Linked DNA regions of Myxosarcina sp. GI1. The protein of the gene in region 2 binds, or shares a complex with, the protein of the main gene of each other region. Links are inferred from orthologs where the notes say so. Each region holds a gene or a part of one and is shown on either strand. Other genes may lie near its edges.

Region 1 (6,442 bases), on a different replicon or contig from region 2:
TGTTAAAGCTAGAATTCCTCCGCTTGCCAAAATCGCTCCAACTAGTAACAGGATTGCTCTAAGCACTTTCCAATCGCGAAAACGATTAATTCGCAAAAATATTCCAGCTAACAATAAAGCAATACCTATGGCAATTGCAGTAACAGACGATGGTAGTAATGCTAAGGCACCTAAAACAACTGCAATAACTCCAAATCCAATTAAAATATTTAGTGCCAGCGAACCTGTTTCTTCAGAAGCAAATTTTTTAAGCCGCTCGTACTCTTCTCTAGTGATTCTTCCTTCTAAAAGAAGCTTGTCAATATCTAGTACAATTTTCATTGCCGAAAGTTTCAGTAAAATAAGATCGCTTTTACTGTTCCCAATTCAATTGTTTAATTAACAACCGTGAATCAAAGCTATTTTGATATTAAAACTGCCACTTCACAAAACGATTTAATTATTGCCGAACACTTTTATCAAATGTGGCTCGATCTCGGTTTTCAGGAAGATGCGATCGCTGCTAACTGGAAAGAAACGACGCTTAACTATATTGACAATGCTCGCCAAAATTTACAATATCAAGCTTTTGTTGCCGAAGTAGAAGGAAATATAGTTGGTTCTGTTAGCTGTCAGTTATTTGATGGTCTATATCCTGGAATTTTTAAGGCAGAATTTCGAAACTATGGTTATATATGGGGTGTTTATGTGGAAAAATCTTATCGACATCAAGGCATTGGCAAAGAATTGACTAGCAAGACAATAGAGTATCTTAAATCTATTGGTTGCACTAGAGCAGTTTTACATGCTTCCCCTCAAGGTAAATCATTATACGAAAGCCTTGGTTTTGCGATCGGCAATCAAATGCACTTCGATCTTTAAAAGTTCGATCGCTTTAAACATAACTTTTTGCTTTAATTACTGACGCGATCGACCTCGCTCTTTTCAGAATTATCTGGCTTATAAGCTTGTCTAATAGCATATACAGATACCCAAGTTTAACCAGAAACAAAGATAGCAAATGCAATTGAAACAAACCATTTAATTTTAACTATTCAAATTCGATTCTCGTTTACCAGACTGTAAGGCGTAAAGCACCGAACCTACTAATCCTACTTGAGGATTAAGAACAATATGTACGGGAATATTATCTAGAAGATTACTAACTCTGCCTTTTTGCTTATAGGCATTGATAAACCGTCCATCTTGCATTAACAGTAAGTTTTTAGCGGCAATTCCACCAGTAATGTAAATGCCACCATAGGGCAACAATTTAAGAGCTAAATTGCCAGTTTCAGCACCATAAGCTTCAACAAACATCTCCATAGTTTTGACGCACAGGCGATCGCTCTGTTTGAAAGCTGCCTGAGAAATAATGGCAGCAGGATCGATAGTTTTTTCGGTTTCTTTTTCCCAAGTTCTAACTTTATCGCCAACTGTTGCTGATTCTTGAACAAAATTAGAGTCACGCAAAAATTGATAGATAGCGACAATTCCCTGACCAGAAACTACTCTTTCTACAGAAACGTGATTCGTTGCCAGTTTATCTTGTAAATATTCTAAAAGCTGAATTTCTAGCTTGTTGTTAGGTGCAAAGTCTGTATGACCACCTTCGGTAGGAAAAACTAAATATCTCTGTCCTTGAGGCACTAAAAATGCTTCTCCCAAACCAGTTCCCGCACCAATTACGCCTATAGGAGAGTTACCTTGCTTGACTCCAGTTTGAAGTGTGTGCAGATCGGCATCTTTTAAACCCAAAATACCAAAGCTATTAGCTGCAAAATCGTTAATTAAACTAACTTCTTTAATGCCTAATTCAGTTGATAAACGCTGTGAATCTAAAACCCAACTAATGTTAGTTAGATTAGAAGTATTATTAATTACGGGACCTGCGATCGCAAAACAGGCAGCTTGCGGCGTTGAATAATTGCCCGTAGCTAAAAACTGTTTTACCATCGGCACTAAATCGACAAAACTAGCACTGACATACTGTGCTTCTTTAACAGTTTTAAATGACTTTTCTGTCTGAGTAACTTCGGTAACTTCTACCAGACGTAAAATTGTTTTGGTTCCGCCAATATCGCCAGCTATTAAGAGCATAATTTGTTATGGTTTGTTGTTTATACTCAATTTCTTAACATACACCAAATCGCACCGTTCGGTTTCTATTCCCGTAGCGGGTTGATAACCAAAGCTTTGATAGAGTTTTACGGCTTCAACTAATACCGTAGCCGTTTCGAGCCAAATTTGTGCGTAATTGCGCCGCATTATGGCTGTTTCCAATTCTCGCAATAAATATTTACCCAATCCTCTGCCTCTTACTTCGGGCAATAAATACATTTTACGAATTTCTACCGCTTTTTCGCCTCTAGTAGTGGGATAATATCCTGCCGTTCCAACAATTTTGTTTGCCCGTTCGACAACCCAAAATTCTCCTCCAGTCGCCAGATATGACGCTTCTACTTCTACTGCATCGCGATCGGCATCTTCTGGTTGCCAGGGTAAACCATATTCACTCAATACTTGTCGAATTACTCGCGCTGCTGAGTCGCGATCGCGCTGTTGCCAATCTCTAACTCGAAACTCGCCATAAATTTTATCCATCTACTTAGCTTTAACTATGTATTCTCGGTTCTGGATGTAAAGTAGCTAATATTTCGCTTTCAAAAGTTGCCAATTCTTCTAAACGTTGATTCAATATCTCTCGTTCGCTGTAGCGGTCGGCTAATAACCAATAAATACCGTAGTGACGGGCTTCTGATGCTACTAAACTGCGATAAAATTTAGCTAAATCGCGCTCTGGACAGTGTTCGGCTATTAAATTCAATCTTTCATGCGATCGCGCTTCAATTAGAGCCGAAACCATTAGAGAATCTAGCAACCGTTCTGGTTCGGCATGGCGAATTTGAGATTTTAATTTTGCTCCGTAGGGAGGAGAGTTTAAAGGAGCCAGGGAAATTTTTCTGGTTTCCAGCCATTGATTGACTAACTCAAAATGCTCTAATTCTTCTTTGGCGATCGCTGTTAACTGTCTGACTAAGTGATGATGGGCGGGATAGCGAAACATCAAATTAATTGCCGCTCCTGCCGCTTTGCGTTCGCAGTGGGAATGATCGAGTAAAACAACATCTAGATTGGCGAGAGTTTGTTGGAGCCAAGCCTCACTACTAGGTTGTTTGAGAATTTTAAATTTGGTATTTGATGCCAATGTTGTATCTATCATAAATGAATTTTAAACAACAATTTCTGTAAAGCTCATTAATATCTCTATCTCTATGTATTTGTTTTTTTATAGTTACAATGTCAAGATAAAAACAATTCAGAGCCGACGTAAAACTTTTTCCGTTAAATGGGAACACTTTAGATAGATAAATTAACAATTTGCTATAACTGGCTGAGAAACTTCTTTAGTTAATAGCAATAACCCCTCTGAAGTCGTACACACACAGTTTAATATGACCAATCACCGCCAAATCGTAATTGGTGACGTACACGGACACTACGACACCTTGATTACTTTGTTAGACTTAATTTCTCCCAACAGCGACGATGAAATTTACTTTCTGGGCGATTTAATCGATCGAGGACCTAAAAGCGCACAGGTAGTAGAATTAGCAATTGCTAATAATTATAAATGTCTGCGAGGTAATCACGAAGAAATGTTGCTTAATGTCGTCGGTAGTGGAGAAGTTTCGATGGATCTCTATCAAAGTTGGCTTTATAGCGGCGGTCATGCTACGGTTAGCAGTTACAACAGCAAAATTCCCCAGGAACACATTGACTGGATGAAAAATTTGCCGCTTTACCTGGATTTAGGAGAGTATTGGTTAGTTCATGCGGGCGTGCATCCTCAGATACCTTTAGGAGAACAGTCTTCCGCACAGTTTTGCTGGATTAGAAATGAATTTCACGGTAACAAACAGCCGTTTTTTGAAGACAAACAAATTATTACGGGTCACACTATCACTTTCACACTTCCAGGAGTCGAACCAGGTCAAATAGCAGCAGGTCCTGGCTGGTTGGATATTGAAACTGGAGCTTATCATCATCATAGTGGTTGGATGACCGCTTTAGACATGACTCACAAAAAAGTCTATCAGGCAAATAGCCAAGACGGTAGGGTTAGGATTATGCCCCTCAATAAAGCAATCGCCTATATCGACTATAGCGGCGGTAGGTTTAGACGCATACTTAAAAGAGTCTAACCAGAAATGTCGATACACTAATATCGCTGTGCGGAAGTAGCAAGTAGCAAGTTATTAACTCTACGTTGTTCTCTTGTTTATTGCTGATAGGCTTATTTAAGCATTAGTCTACTAGTTACTTAGTTAATTGAGAAATCGTTTCAGCTAGAGCAAAGTCCTGGTTAGTAATGCCACCAGCATCATGTGTCGTAAGCGACACGGTAACTTTGTTGTAATTAATCGCAATGTCTGGGTGATGACCTGCTAACTCTGCTGGTTCTACCAGTCTGTTAACGAAATCGACTGCCGCCACAAAGTCTTTAAATTCAAAAGTTTTGACTATTTTGTTGTTTTTTTGAGTCCAACCAGGAAACTGCTGGAGTTTTTGAGAGATTTCAGTTTTACTCAACACAGTAGCAGGTTTGGCAATGGCTCTTTCCCCCAGACAATTGAGAGTCAAAATTGCCATTAACAAACTAATGATGAACGAGCGTTGAAACTCCTGCATCGGGATGAAATTTAAACAACTCAAGCGATTGGCTTTTAGCTTTAATTTGGTAATTTTAAACTTCAGTCTTGGTTGGTGCAACGCCATTTTGATAGTTTACTGGAGACATTAAAGGATAAAAAGATTGATGTAATCCGACCAGCTGTGCCAGAGTTTTCTTAAGTTGAGTACGAGGTACGATTGTATCGACAAAGCCATGTTGCAGAAGATATTCAGAAGTTTGAAAACCCTCGGGTAGCTTTTCTTTGAGGGTTTGTTCGATAACCCTGCGTCCTGCAAATCCTATAGTTGCTTTGGGTTCGGCGATAATAATATCTCCTAACATGGCAAAGCTGGCAGTTACTCCTCCCGTAGTAGGATGAGTCAAAATTGGAATATAAAGCAAATGTGCTTCGCGATGGCGTTGTAAAGCCCCCGAAATTTTTGCCATTTGCATTAAACTCAACATACCTTCCTGCATTCTCGCACCGCCAGAGGCACAGACAATAACTACAGGCAAACGTTCTGCGGTAGCGTGTTCGATAAGACGGCACAGTTTCTCGCCTACTACCGAACCCATGCTACCGCCCATAAAGCGAAAATCCATAACTCCTAGAGCTACGGGCAAACCATCTATCGAACCCGTCCCCGTTAGAACCGCGTCATTAAGACCTGTTTTAGATTGATAGTCTTGGAGTCGTGTCTGATATTCTTTGCGATCGCGAAACTTCAGCGGATCGTTAGGAAGTATTTCTTCTCCTAAAAAATCCCAGGTTTCGGGATCGATTAGCTGCTTAATTCGTTCGTTAGCATCGACGCGATGGTGATGTCCGCATTCTAAACAAACTAGTTGATTTACCTGTAAATCTTTGGCATAGGCAACGGCACTACATTCGTCGCATTTCATCCATAACCCATCAGCTATTTCTCTTTCTTGCCGTTTTTGAGTTGGAGTTTCAGTTTTTCTAAGGTTGGCAAACCAGTCGATTAAAGACATAATTTTAAATTTATATTTACGATGTTACTCATTTTCCTCTGGAGAACTAAGCAACAGTAAAGCCGTCCAACGATCTTTTGCTAAAACTTGAAGTGCTGCCTGGCTTCCCTGTCCGCAATAAATACCCGCGCCAATATTGAGAACGCGGCTGGGAATATCGTGGGCGGCTAATATTTGCTGCATCAACTCTGCTTCCCAACGGGCTTTAGTAGTTTTTAATGTAGTCCAGAACACGAGTTTATGATGTTTTATTTAGCCATACCACAGAGGAAATCGCTTTTTGGGCGATAATCTAACTATTGTAATATTGTAATTTCTATTGGGTTTGAAAAAGCCAAACTCAAATCGATCTTAAGTATATAAAGGTTGGCAGCTTAATTAAGTACAAATCTTGTTTGGATTTATATAGACTAATGAGGGAAGTTTGGCACTATCTAGGTTACTATATAGTGCCGTTTCGAGCTAAGTTGATTATGGTCGCTCGCAGCAAGGTAAACAATCTATTAAAACTTCCTTCTAGAGTAGACTTTTTCTGAAAAATAAGGCGACGCAGAGGCGATCGCGATAATTGAAAATCTGGGTGTAAAAAATGAAAGTAAAAGCAGCAGTAGCTTTTGAGGCGGGTAAACCTCTTAGTATCGAAACGGTCGATCTCGCTCCCCCTCAAGCAGGAGAAGTTTTAATTGAAGTCAAAGCTACAGGTGTTTGTCATACGGATGCTTATACGCTATCTGGTGCCGATCCTGAAGGTTTATTTCCCGCTATTTTAGGGCATGAAGGCGCGGGAGTTGTTGC
Region 2 (6,588 bases):
AAGCAAGGAAGTGGCGAGCCGCCAATATTATTACTTCATGGTTTTGACAGTTCTTTATTGGAGTTTCGCCGTCTCATACCATTATTGGCAGAGAGTAAAGCAACTTGGGGTGTAGATTTACTGGGTTTTGGCTTTAGCGATCGCAACCCCGATATTGCTCTAAACCCAGAAACTATAAAGGTTCATCTTTACTATTTTTGGAAAACTTTAATCCAGCAACCAGTAGTATTAGTCGGTGCGTCGATGGGAGGTGCGGCGGCGATCGATTTTACTCTAACTTATCCCGAAGCGGTAGCCAAGCTGGTATTGCTCGACAGTGCGGGTTTAGCAAAACAGCCTGCGATCGGTAAATTTATGTTTCCTCCTTTAGATTACCTGGCTACTGAATTTCTGCGCCAGCCAAAAGTACGTCAAAATATCAGTCGTGCGGCTTATTACGACAAGAGTTTGGCTAACGCCGACGCGCAACTTTGTGCGGCGTTGCATCTCCAGTGTCAAAATTGGAATAAGGCTTTAATTGCTTTTACCAAAAGTGGTGGTTATGGTTCTTTTACTAGGGCGATCGCTCAAATTCAGCAACCCACATTAATTTTATGGGGCAGACAAGATAAAATTTTGGGAACTAAAGATGCAGCCAAGTTCGATCGCGCTATTCCCAACAGTAAGTTAGTGTGGATCGAGCGTTGCGGACACGTTCCTCATTTAGAAAAACCCCAAACTGTAGCTACAGAAATTTTGCAGTTTTGCTAGGATTCAGATGAGACATTAGGTATTAGGTCGATTGAAAGCTCTATTTGCGATTTCATGAATTTAACTTCACTTTCTCTATCACCCCAAACCGTTACCAATCCTAAAGATAGTTTTGCTATTACCCTCGCGCCACTATCAATGGCAGAAGTATACGAGTTAGCAGACGATCCCGCTAATGGAGCAATTGTAGTTATGAGCGGTATGGTACGCAACAAAACCGACGGCAAGCCAGTAGTCTCTTTAGAATATCAGGCTTATCAACCAATGGCGATCGCGGTATTTAATTCGATTGCCGCTCAAATTCGCGCTACCTGGCAAGATGTCAACCGAATTGTAATTCATCATCGCGTCGGACACTTGAAGATTGGCGAAATCAGCGTATTAGTTGCGGTGGGTTGTCCCCATCGTAGCGAAGCTTTTGAAGCTTGCCGTTATGCGATCGATACTTTGAAACACAACGCGCCAATTTGGAAAAAAGAACACTTCGCCAATGGCTCTAGTACTTGGGTAAGCATTGGTGCTTGCGAAGCAGAAAACGCACCTTGTTAGCTGGCACGTTCGCTCTATTTTCAGCGATTTTTAGTTTGATAGAACGACAATAATAAACTTCTTTCTCCCCTGCTCTGTTGCAATTTATCTGTAGCTTTATTTTATGAAATTGGTATTAATTGCGATCGCTAGCTTTTAAAGGCGGAGGCGAATCAGAATTAAGATCGACAACGTACTCACATTTAACAGTAGCGGGTGTATTATCTGGTGGATGCCAGTAAGTTTCTTGAATTACCAACAGAGGTTCATTTGTAGGCGACACTTGAAATCGCACCAAACTAATGTTGTTGTGTCCTACTACCTCTGCGCCATGTTGAAACCAAGGATTGCGCCATAAGAGATAGGCAATAAAGTCTAGAAATCGCTGCCATAAATTAGATTGTTTTTTGCCTGATGTTTTTAGTTGCCAAGCTTGTTTCGACGCTCTCCTTTTGCTCCACTCGACACGATATTGCCAATCAGGAAAAGCTGAAGGTAGCGATCGCACGCGACCAAAACCCAAACGTCGCCACCAAGGGGCGGGAATTCTGGCAAAATTCAAAGGTTTTTGCCAAACTAGCCAGTTTTCGGGTGGTTCTGGTAGTAAATATTTAAGCTTGGTGTGTATGAGTTGAGTCTTTAACTCGGAGTTTTTAAACGCGCTGGAGGTCAACTGTACTAATACCGAAGCTTTTCGAGCCGAACCGTACCACTGACTCAGGCGAACGGCACAGCTATAGTGGATATCTCCTGAGAGAATCACGACGCGATCTCGTCTCTGACATAGACTGACAATGAGTTTGGCAAAAGCAGTTTCGTTGAAATTCCAGGAATCGCCGACATCGTTATCAAAAACCTTGTTTCTGTTGAGGTCTAGACGTTGAATTTTATCAATTATCGAGAGAGTAACCATATTGGTTGGTAAGACGATAATTGTCAGTTTAATATCGGTTTTTCCCGTCTGATTGAGGTTATCGCTAAATTCTAAAGGGAGTTCTAGCTGTTCTTTAAAAGCTGTAGGACAGAGCAACATCGGTGGCGCGATTCCTTTTGGTTCTTGAGGATAGCCACGCCAAGTTCGGGTATCTAAGACAATAATTTCGTGCTGGGAGTGACGCAGACGGTAATGCCAGGACAAAGCTTCGCGATCGCGCTGTAAAATCCAGACCTTTCCATCCCGCTCTAGCTGAGGCAATCCAGTGTCGGCATTTTGAGGCGGTATGCCCAAATAGCGGTCTAATTCGGTAATAGTAGCTAAATCAATTCCTGCTGCTGCCGAGTGACGAACTGCTGCCTGTAATAATTTTTCTCCCGCAGATTCAGAGACAAACTGTTCGGGACTGTTACCCCAAGCTTGGCAGAGAGCATAAGAGAGCAATCCGTTTAGCAATACCCGTCTGCCTAAAGGCTTACTCAAAACGCGATCGCACCATTCGCGGTTGAGATACCAGTCATCACTAACATCATGATCGTCACAAATGGTATAAGTAGCAATATTTGCTAATGCGCGTCTAACCTGACTTAAAGTGCTAAAAAAGCTTTGTATTTTAGTAACTTCACTATCCCAGGTTTTGGCGCGCTCGCCATCAAACAGGCTATTGCCTTTAGGAAAGTAATCTGGTGCGAGCACTGGCGACCAGGATAATAAATAAGTGGCAAAAAATTCGCCTAAGCTAAACAGATGACTTTTAGCTTTTTCTGGCTGTTTATCTAACATGCCAGTAAAGCCACCTTCTATACGAGCGATTTCGCTACGTTTTCCTGGTGGTAATTGACTGGCAGCGATCGAGCCTTCTAATAAAGGCAGTTTTTCTTCCCACCCCAGCAACAAGCTGCCAATTCCTTGAGCGAGCCACAAAATCGGATCGGCAACATCGTCAGCGTAAATCTGATCGCCTGTAAGAAATAACTGTTGGGGACGCTCGTTGGCCGAACTCGCTCCTCTCTCGATTAGATTGTCTACTAAAGCTAGAGCATCTTTGCCACCACCATGAGGTTTGCGACAAGAACCGTGAACGATTTGTAGCTGACCTGGATCTTTGGCAGGTAAAGTAAAAGTTGGTAGCTGATGGGTAAAATAGCTTAGATTGCTAGTAAAACTCTCGGTATTGGCGGCAGCAACTAAATCTTGTTGTCTGTCGGCAAACCATAAATTATAGGCATAAACTCGTCCTCGTTCTAAATAACTATCTGAAGTCGATCTGGCTGTTACCGTTGCTAAATGTAAATATTTTCCTATTTGGACAGTATTAGTTTTTCCTTCTGCTACAAGCTGTTGGAGATTTTCTCCCTTACCCGACTCGGTAGCATAGATTTTTAGCTCTACCTGACTCGACTCTTTTAATGCCAACCAAACTGTAACGCGATCGGCTTGTGTCCGACGCAAAATAGGACCTACTAAAATTAAAGGAAGATCCTCCATCTGGACGTGATAGCTGTATTTCAACAATTTTTAATAGTAATATAGTATATTAAATAAATAATAGCGATCGCCAAAATGGTAACAGTTTGTTTGGATAGCTGTATTCTTCGGCACGCATTCTACTATTTTAAAATTTTCTGTAGAGTTTTATAGCAAAATTACAAAAGAGGATTTGCTGTTGCTCGGTCAATCTACTTCTTCTCTCCGATCGTACGACCGCATAGAAACTATCGATGCGACCGCCTAAAAGTGCAGAGCGTTAAGTCCTATTAGCTAAAATAACCATAGAACGCACGTCATATTTTAAATTTGGTACATGAACTTATACAGTGCAGGAGCTTTAGTCTTAAATCTATTTCTGGGACTGATGACTATTTTATTCATCCTACGAATTGTTTTGACCTGGTATCCTCAAATCGAATTAAATCGCCTTCCCTGGATTTTAGTTGCTTTTCCTACCGAACCCTTACTCGCACCGCTCAGAAAAATAGTTTCTCCAATTGGTGGCGTAGATATAACACCAATTATCTGGGTGGGTATTTGTACTTTGTTGCGCGAAATATTGCTCGGTCAACAAGGAGTAATTACTATGGCACTTAATTAAGTAGCAAGTAGCAAGTTTAGATAGGCTTTAGCACAGGCTGTGATAGTAGCCAAGTACAGAGGCTACCGCCTCAAAGCCGCATACGCGCTGTACGCAGGAGCGACGTTTTACGCCTACTCGCTGTGGTTTTGGGCTTTAGGGAGTATAGAAAAATAGGAGAAGTCCCTGGCAAAGTGAAATCTTCCAGTCTCCTCGTCTTTTTTACTTGCTACTCTTTCAAGAGGTGTCGTTGAATAAAGTCGGTGTAGACTTCGCCGTTAATAAAAGCGGGAGTGTTGAGAATTTGTTGGTGAAAGCCGATGGTTGTGGGAACTCCTGTAATGGCACATTCTCTTAAGGCACGTTTCATTCTGGCGATCGCCATCTCGCGATTTTCACCCCAGACTATTAATTTGCCGATTAAAGAATCGTAGTAAGGAGGAATTTCATAGTCGGTGTACACGTGAGAGTCCATTCTGACACCCAAACCTCCAGGGGGTAAGTAGGCACTGATACGTCCTGGATGGGGGCGAAAATTATGTTTGGGATCTTCAGCATTTATCCGACACTCGATCGCATGACCGTTCAATTTAATTTGGTCTTGAGTAAGTCTTAATTTCTCTCCCTGAGCGACGCGTATTTGTTCGGCAATTAAATCGAGTCCTGTAATAACTTCGGTTACGGGATGTTCTACCTGGATGCGAGTGTTCATTTCCATAAAGTAGAAACTGCCAGTTTTGTCGAGTAAAAACTCTACCGTTCCCGCACCCACGTAGTTAATCGATTTGGCTGCGTTTACTGCCGCTTCCCCCATTTCCGCACGCAGTTTGGGACTGAGAACCGCACTAGGAGCTTCTTCTAATAACTTTTGGTGGCGGCGTTGAATCGAACAGTCTCTTTCTCCTAGATGAATAACGTTACCGTGAGAGTCGGCTAAAATTTGAAACTCAATATGACGGGGATTTTCGACAAATTTTTCTAAATAAACGCCACTATTACCAAAAGCAGCTTCTGCTTCTCCCTTTGCAGCTTGAAATAGCTTGACTAAATCATTTTTATCTCTAACCAACCGCATTCCCCTACCACCACCGCCTGCGGTAGCCTTAATCATTACGGGATAGCCAATCTCTGCTGCTGTAGCGATCGCTTCTTCTTCATCTCTTAACAAACCATTGCTTCCAGGTACGGTAGGTACTCCTGCGGCAATCATGGTTTTTTTTGCTGTAGATTTATCTCCCATTGCCAGCATGGCATCTTTAGAAGGACCAATAAAGGCGATTTTATGATCGGCGCAGATTTCGACAAATCGAGCATTTTCTGCTAAAAAACCATAACCAGGATGAATCGCTGTCGCGTTACGAGTCAAAGCAGCAGCAATAATATTAGGAATATTTAAATAGCTTTTACTAGAAGCAGGAGGACCGATACAAACTGCCTCATCTGCAAGCTGGACGTGGAGAGCCTGGCGATCGATAGTAGAGTGTACCGCAACCGTAGCAATACCCATTTCGGCACAGGTATGAATGATTCGTAGAGCAATTTCTCCCCGATTGGCGATTAGAATTTTGTCGAACTGCATATAAAGGCAAGCTTAATTAAAATTATGTACTAGAATAAAACTTTTCAGGCGAGCGACAAAGTCTTAAATTGCCTTACTGCTCGAAATTGGTTGGTGGGCGGTCGCTGCTCCAGCCCCACCACACCGTATTGCACTCGCACTGATAAAACTCTTGCCATTTGCGTCGATTGTATTCAATAGTTACGGGAGCGCGACGATTTAACCACACATTTTTAGCTTCTACTGGACTCGATTTGCAGCTCGGACAGCGAAAATCAACGGCGTGAACGGCTGTTTTCGTCCATTCAGGGGAAACATGTGCAAAAGCATCCATAACATTTAACAGACAGCGAAGGACAATAAATAGCTTATCCCATTTCGATTTAAATTTACTTGTTGATAATTAATACCTTCAAACTGCTTGCTTTAATGCCTAAGTAATTGCGCTACATCCATTGGCATAGCCAACCTCTAAAGGTCCAGTCAAAAATTGTTCAAAAAATTAATAGCTTCAATAGAAATATTTTTGTCTAACCAATAACTTAACTGGCATATTGTAAATTCAATTGTCGTATTTAATATTTTTAAAATAAAGATATACAGAAACAGTAAGTAGATAAAACTTGCTACTATCTAATATGAATTGTGAACAACAGCAACTTTTTGCCAAGATAAAAGCATTTTCTTTTGACAAACCCGATACTAAATATACTTTTGTTCGGCGTTTGGCGCATGAAAATAATTGGA
Region 3 (6,651 bases), on a different replicon or contig from region 2:
CGGCATATTTTTCTGGTACCTCAAAAGGGAAACCTACTACCATCGATCTTTCTAGTTTGCCAATAGACTTTAGCAATTCATCTTTTTTTAGATAAACAGCTTCTTTGTCCTGGTTATCTACTACTTCTTTAAGACCTTCAATCTCTGTATTTATCTGCTCTAATAAAGCTTCAGCTTGAGATTGACGTTCTTCGGGGACGGCAGCCAAAATTTTATTGCGTTTCGTTTTTAGGACAAAGCTAGCATTTTTAACATCGCGCTCGATCTTTCCCCAGCGTTTACCGCGTAGTTGATAGGCAATATCTTCTATATCTTCCTGGACTTTTCTAATCTCATCGTTATCTATAGGTAAAGAGTATCTCAAAATAGCTTGAGGGTCGGTAATCGCATCTCCTTGAGCCAAGTAAGCTAATGCTTGAGGCTGCGGCAGAGCGATCGCGCTACTACAAAACAAAATCACAGCCAATAAAATAGCTAAAATACTTTGAGGAAATTGCCGAGCGGCTCTGGAAGTAAAATTATTTTCTACAGTTTTCATAAATTAAACAACGCCATCGCGCTTTGCGAGACAAATTATATCTACAGAGTATGTTCTTAGCGATCGATCTCCCTTGTCAACATTTCTTTACTATCAGAGTAAATCTCGATCTCGACAATTTACTTATTACTTGGTTTCAATCTCTCTTTATTTATCCCTCACCCTTCATCAGGTAAAATTAATTGTCGTTCTCTCTAGAGTATTTTTGAGTTCATGATTTCTAGTAATGACTTTCGTACCGGCGTGACCATCGAACTAGATGGTTCGGTCTGGCGTGTAGTAGAGTTTCTACACGTAAAACCAGGTAAAGGCTCGGCTTTCGTACGTACCAAGCTCAAAAACGTTCAAACAGGCAACAGCGTCGAACGTACTTTCCGTGCGGGAGAAACCGTACCTCAAGCAAATCTGGAAAAACGCACGATGCAACACACTTATAAAGAGGGTGACCAATATGTCTTTATGGACATGGAAACCTATGAAGAAACCCGTATGAGCGAAGAACAAATGGGCGATCGCGTCCAGTATCTCAAAGAAGAAATGGAAGTTAACGTAATTTTTTGGGAAGACCAGGTTTTAGAGGTCGAACTGCCAACTTCAGTAATTTTAGAAATTACCGATACCGATCCAGGTGTTAAAGGAGATACCGCTACTGGAGGAACCAAACCCGCCATTGTAGAGAGTGGAGCGCAGGTAATGGTGCCTTTATTTATTTCTATTGGGGAAAAAATCAAGGTAGATACTAGAGACGGTTCTTACTTGGGACGAGAAAACTAAATTTAATTGTCTGTTAATTATTAAATAAAAATTAAACTAAAGGCAATTAAAATCTAGCATTGCGATTAAATTTACGTTAATAACCGTTTGAGAGCGGATTGTATAGTTTGTGTCTATAAATTTTCAAGAACTCCGTGAATTACTAGGGGCGATCGCCAAAACCGACATTACCGAGTTAACTCTTAAAAGTGATGAATTTGAATTGACGGTACGCCAGGAAACAAATGTAGTAACTACTAAAGTCATTCCTGAAGTTGTGGATCGCTCGATAGAGTCTGCTTCCGACATAGAACGAACGGCTGGTTCCGATACTACAGCTACTAAAGATAAAGATAAAGATAAGCAATCTTGGATTGAAATCACTTCGCCAATGGTGGGAACTTTTTATCGCGCCCCCGCTCCCGATGAAGAGCCTTATGTAGAGGTTGGAGATCGCATCAATTCAGGAGACACAGTGTGTATTATTGAAGCGATGAAGTTAATGAACGAAATTGAGGGAGAAGTTGCGGGTAAAGTTGTGGAAATTGCAGTTGAAAATGGCGAACCAGTAGAGTTCGGACAAGTTCTAATGCGTATCGATCCGAGTTAATTAAGCTAAAGTTATGTATGGAAATTTTAACTATCGCTCTATTGGGAGTGTTAGGGACTTTATCTAGTGGCGGATTAATTCTCGATTCAATTATCGAGCAAAATCTTCAGCGGCAAGCCATCGCTGTAGAAGAACGGGTGATTCGGATTGACAATGTTCCTGGCTATCAAATTGCTAGCGGCAAACTACACAAGCTGCGCCTGGCTACTAGAGGTTTAAAGCTCGAACCACTTAGAATTGAAGTATTGGAGTTAGAAACAGAGCCAATTGCCTTAAAGCGATCGCAATTGAGCTTCGATAGTGTGAGTCAATTTAGAAAGGCATTACGGCAGCCTTTGCAGGGAGCGGTTAAAATTGTTTTAACCGAACGCGATCTCAATCAGGCTTTACAACGACCGCAGTTTCAAACGCGGCTACAACAAAATTTGAATCGTTTGGTGGCTCGTAAAGCTGGCTCGGCTAATATTGCTTATGAGTTAATTGCCCCTAGTCTGGAGTTACAGCCTCAAAATCGGCTAAAAATAAATTTTATCTTACGCCGTTCGAGCGGCATTTATCGCTCCAACGAACTAGCTATGGTTTTAAAATTGAAAGTAACCTCTGATGGTCGAACAATTAAACTGAGCGAACTAGCGGGAACCGTCAATCAACGTCCGATGTCTTCTAGATTGCTTGAGGGTTTTGCTGATGGCATCAGCGATCGCCTCAGTCTAGAAGATCTTCAGGCTGACGGAATCTTAGCCAGGCTTTTACAATTAAAGATAGAAGAACATAGTCTTACAATAATAGGTTTTGCGCGGGTGGAAACAAATTAATTGCTAAAGTCTTCAGCCAAGCAAAGGTTAAGTTAATTTTTATAAAACTTCCTCTAAATCAGGAGAATTACTTATGCAGGATCGCAAACCAAATAATCGTTTTTCCCTCCCTTTATTGGCGATCGCCGCCGGGGTAATTTTGGCTGCGGGAGGAGGTGCTGCTTGGTGGGCGAAACACAGTCTAGATCGTACCAATAGAACCATCGCGCCAAAAGTTCCAGCTACAGAGCAAACTCAGCCAACCACATCAGAACCAATCGCCCAAGAAAAAGTTGAAATCTGTTGGCTCGATCCTCAAGATAATTCTATCGAATTAGTGGCTAGTACTCAGGCTTTTCAAAAATCGATTCGCCCTCAAGAAGCTTTAACTGCTGCTTTTGAGACACTGCTTGCAGGACCGCAGTCGAATTCTAGCTACACTACCAGTATTCCCGAGGGTACAAAATTGCTTGGCTTGAATGTAGACAAACAAGGAGTTCGTGTTAATCTGTCACGAGAATTTGTTTCTGGTGGCGGTAGTGCTTCGATGGAAGGTAGGTTAGCGCAAGTAATCTATACTGCTACAAGTACTAGTAGCAGCGATCGAGTTTTTATTAGTGTCGAAGGAAAACCTTTAAAAACTTTGGGAGGAGAGGGGTTGCTCGTCGCTCAGCCAATGACACGAGAGAGTTTTGAAGCGAACTTTCAGCTTTAAATATAGCTTGAAATCTTTAGTGTTTCCGATTTAAACTAGCGATTGCTCGGTCGAAGTACCAGTTTAATAAAGGCGCAACCAAGCTGTGAAATCGATACAGCATACTCATCGTCCATCCAGGAGTAGCTGCCCCGCGTCCTAGTTCGATACCGCGAACAATTTTGGTAGCAACTTCCTCTGCCGTCCAGGTTGCTGCTGTTTGAGTTATTAATTTGGTTTCAGGCGGCTTGGTTTTATTTTCGGCAGCTAGCTGGGGCGTATCGGTATCGGGGGGATAAACTACACTAACCTGGATGCCTTTAGGTTTTAATTCCGCTCTTAGAGTCTCTCCTAGCCCTCTTATGGCAAATTTAGAGGGACAGTAGGCACTATAGCCATAAATACCAATCAAACCCGCCCCAGAAGAAATTAAGATAATACTGCCTCGTCCCTGCCGTTCCATCGTTGGCAATACGGCTTTAATGCTATATAGAGAGCCAAAATAATTAACTGCCATCGAGGTTTCATGTGTTTCTAAAGGAAGTTCTTCAAAATAATTGGGAATTGCGATACCTGCCGAGGCAATTAAGATACTTGGCGTGCCTAACTGAAAAATCGCCAATTCAATAGCTTCGGTAATTTCTTGTTTTAGAGCCACATCAGCAGCTACAGTAATTATTCGTTGAGTTTTAGCAGTAACTTGCTCTATTTCTTGCTTGGCGGCTGCTAGCTTGAGGCGATCGCGAGCAATTAGGGTAATATTTGCCCCCTGCTGTGCTAGCAGTCGCGCCGTAGCTTTACCAATACCGCTAGAACCGCCAGTGACGATTGCGTGCTGCTCGTGATATTTCATAAACTATTTTAAATCGCTATTGATGTTAGAGAGAGATTGTTACTGAATCTAATGGCATTACCAAGTGATAACTGAGAAAAGTCTTAAAAAAGCGGTCGCGATTTAAAATTTAGTTTTGGTAGCAATTTGAATTACCTGCATCAAGTCTTTAATGCTGTTAATTTTGGCAGGTAAAAAACAGGGATATACATTTAAATCGGGAATTTGATTTGCTACCTCGCTGGTTTGAGAATCTAAAATTATTAAAGGTAGAGCTGCTAGTTCGGAAAATTGTTGTAAAGATTGTAAATATGCTTGAGGATTGGCAATTGCCGCACTATCGAGAACAATAGCGTCTAGCTGCCAGATACGCGCTAACGTTCTTGCCTGTTCTAAACCCTCAGCTTCAATAATTCGATAACGAACGTTCTGCCTGGAATCATCTCCCAATTGCGTTGTCCAGTCTCTTTCCGACCAGTATTTAAGGCTAAAATTTGCATTTTTCGATCTTAATGACTCGTCGATTGCTTCTGGTTCGGGATAGATACACAAAATAGTTATGTTTTTGGATACGTTAGGGGAAGTACAATGTTTGGCTGGTAGAACTCGAGCCAGAGTATCTCGATTGAATGGTTCGCAAATTAGACCCTGTACTTGACGAAAAGTCTGGCTATCGGTTGGTTTATTTAGTACTGTAGTCAGCAGAAAAATGGGAATATTTTGAGTCTGGCGATCGGATTTAAGCAAGGTCAGTAGATCTTTACTTTCGAGTAAAGAAGAATCAGGATTCATCAGGATATAGCTGGGCTGTAGCTGCCGAGCTTGCTGTAAAGCTTCAATGCCAGTACGAGCTACTACAGAATGATAGCCCAACTCCTGTATTGCCGAAGCTATTTTAGACAGGCGATGAAGCTGAGTTTCTAATATTACTACTATCTGTAAATCTTTGTAATTGGCTTGTAAACAATCATCTTCAGTATTTTGAGGCAAAAGTAAAGTAAATTCATTTCTACCGTTCGCTCTAAAAATTGCGCTGGCATCTCCACCATGAGCCTTAGCTAACTGTCGAGCAAAAAGCAGACTCAACTCACTTTGAGAGTCATCCCCAACCAATTCTCTAGAAGTTAGCGGTATTTGTGGCGATTCTCCAATACTAATTTGATTCCAAACTACAATCGAGAGCCAACCAGTCCAGGAATTAACTGTAATTCCTATACGTTCGGGCTGAGTTTTAATCGCCCATTCTAGCGAACGAGATACGATTTGAGTCAAAAACGAACGATCGACAAATACCGTTTGCGAATTAGGGGCGATCGATAACTCCAATTGAGGAGAAGACAAAAGCTCAAAGTTATCTCTAACTTCCAATTCGGTTGAAGTTTGTCGATATGTTTGTCGGCACAGAGTTTCCAGAGCAATTGGTTCGATGGTAAAGTTTTGCTTGCTGGTATTTAACTCTGTAAGCTTTAATAAATCGTTAACTATATCGAGTGACTGTTTGCCACTGCGATAGATTAGTTCGGCATAGTGGCTCTGTCGGGGATTGAGATTCCCTAATTTCTCGGCTTTGAGTAAGCTGGATAGTCCGATGATGCCCGTTAGGGGAGATTTTAACTCATGGCTGATATTAGCTAAAAATAGCTCGTGCAAACGACACCAATCAGCTTTTTGCCAAATATCTCTTAAATTTGGCTCGGTCTTTCCTTCAATAGCCAAAACCAGCCAGTATGGCTCTGCCGAATTAGTAATCTTTGCCTCAGCAAAATGTAGCGGTATTTTGACATAATACCAGTCATTTAAAAAGCTAATTTGTAGTTCAGAAGCTGCAAATATTGGAGAATTAAAAAGACAGTCTGCCCAGTCAGGCATATTTTTAGCTGTAACTTTTGTCCCTACTTTGAGGTTAGGAAAAAAGGTAGAAACTTCTCTTTGATTTTGGTTGGGCGCAAATTGCGCCTCATGCTCGATCTTTTGTTGTCCTATCCACCATCGAGCAATCTGGGAACTGCAATCTATTAACTGCTCTGAAACTACGTTAAAGTTTTGTTGCCATAAATGATTTTGGTATAAAATGTTGTCTTCACTACCCAAGAGCGTTAGAGGTAATCTTATATTATCAATGAGTTCAAATCTTGGTAGGCTTGTTTCGGTAGCAGTAGCTAGAGAATAATCGGTCTTCCAGAACAAATATTCAGAGAGTTTGCTAATATCTAGCATTCCCAAAAATTTTTTGCGATCGTCAACAATCGCATAGCCAAATTTCTGCCAGTCTAAATCTCTCTCGACAGCTGCATTATTTTCCCTAAGCTCTTGAGAAGCGTATTTTGAAGTACGTTGCTCTACCGATGCAGGTTCTTTACTGCAACTCTCGCGCGTATCGCCTCTTGAAAATTCACTGCGATCGCGGCAGAATAATCTGTCGCTCGAACC

What was found.
Region 1: the proteins of accC (region 2) and accD are in contact, whole or in part, in a solved structure (PDB 8UXZ), measured with the Escherichia coli proteins. The link is inferred for Myxosarcina sp. GI1 from one-to-one orthologs.
Region 3: the proteins of accC (region 2) and accB are in contact, whole or in part, in a solved structure (PDB 8UXZ), measured with the Escherichia coli proteins. The link is inferred for Myxosarcina sp. GI1 from one-to-one orthologs.

The regions. Positions count from the first base shown.
Region 1 is NZ_JRFE01000016.1:48,484-54,925, reverse strand. The notes cover bases 3,688-6,442. They hold accD (acetyl-CoA carboxylase, carboxyltransferase subunit beta), read right to left. Parts: upstream 5,648-6,442; coding sequence 4,727-5,647; downstream 3,688-4,726. Other genes in these bases: KV40_RS11810 (S-(hydroxymethyl)glutathione dehydrogenase/class III alcohol dehydrogenase), read left to right, coding at 6,237-6,442; KV40_RS11815 (hypothetical protein), read right to left, coding at 5,672-5,881; KV40_RS11825 (4a-hydroxytetrahydrobiopterin dehydratase), read right to left, coding at 4,300-4,632; KV40_RS11830 (metallophosphoesterase family protein), read left to right, coding at 3,688-4,184. Also shown: KV40_RS11855 (hypothetical protein), read right to left, coding at 1-321; KV40_RS11850 (GNAT family N-acetyltransferase), read left to right, coding at 388-861; KV40_RS11845 (glucokinase), read right to left, coding at 1,027-2,082; KV40_RS11840 (GNAT family N-acetyltransferase), read right to left, coding at 2,086-2,583; KV40_RS11835 (tRNA-(ms[2]io[6]A)-hydroxylase), read right to left, coding at 2,594-3,202; more of KV40_RS11830, read left to right, coding at 3,435-3,687.
Region 2 is NZ_JRFE01000024.1:137,576-144,163, forward strand. What follows is about bases 3,688-6,588. They hold accC (acetyl-CoA carboxylase biotin carboxylase subunit), read right to left. Parts: upstream 5,863-6,588; coding sequence 4,513-5,862; downstream 3,688-4,512. Other genes in these bases: KV40_RS18010 (PhoD-like phosphatase), read right to left, coding at 3,688-3,700; KV40_RS18015 (YggT family protein), read left to right, coding at 4,017-4,304; KV40_RS18025 (hypothetical protein), read right to left, coding at 5,936-6,175; KV40_RS32300 (DUF2207 domain-containing protein), read left to right, coding at 6,480-6,588. In the rest of the region: KV40_RS18000 (alpha/beta fold hydrolase), read left to right, coding at 1-750; KV40_RS18005 (molybdenum cofactor biosynthesis protein MoaE), read left to right, coding at 805-1,299; more of KV40_RS18010, read right to left, coding at 1,415-3,687. UniProt on the Escherichia coli protein: This protein is a component of the acetyl coenzyme A carboxylase complex; first, biotin carboxylase catalyzes the carboxylation of the carrier protein and then the transcarboxylase transfers the carboxyl group to form malonyl-CoA.
Region 3 is NZ_JRFE01000028.1:81,063-87,713, reverse strand. Bases 198-3,161 are described here. They hold accB (acetyl-CoA carboxylase biotin carboxyl carrier protein), read left to right. Parts: upstream 198-1,421; coding sequence 1,422-1,901; downstream 1,902-3,161. Other genes in these bases: KV40_RS22410 (GerMN domain-containing protein), read left to right, coding at 2,790-3,161; KV40_RS22415 (DUF2993 domain-containing protein), read left to right, coding at 1,919-2,716; efp (elongation factor P), read left to right, coding at 752-1,312; KV40_RS22430 (peptidylprolyl isomerase), read right to left, coding at 198-538. Outside these bases: more of KV40_RS22430, read right to left, coding at 1-197; more of KV40_RS22410, read left to right, coding at 3,162-3,410; KV40_RS22405 (SDR family oxidoreductase), read right to left, coding at 3,427-4,242; KV40_RS22400 (hybrid sensor histidine kinase/response regulator), read right to left, coding at 4,345-6,651. UniProt on the Escherichia coli protein: This protein is a component of the acetyl coenzyme A carboxylase complex; first, biotin carboxylase catalyzes the carboxylation of the carrier protein and then the transcarboxylase transfers the carboxyl group to form malonyl-CoA.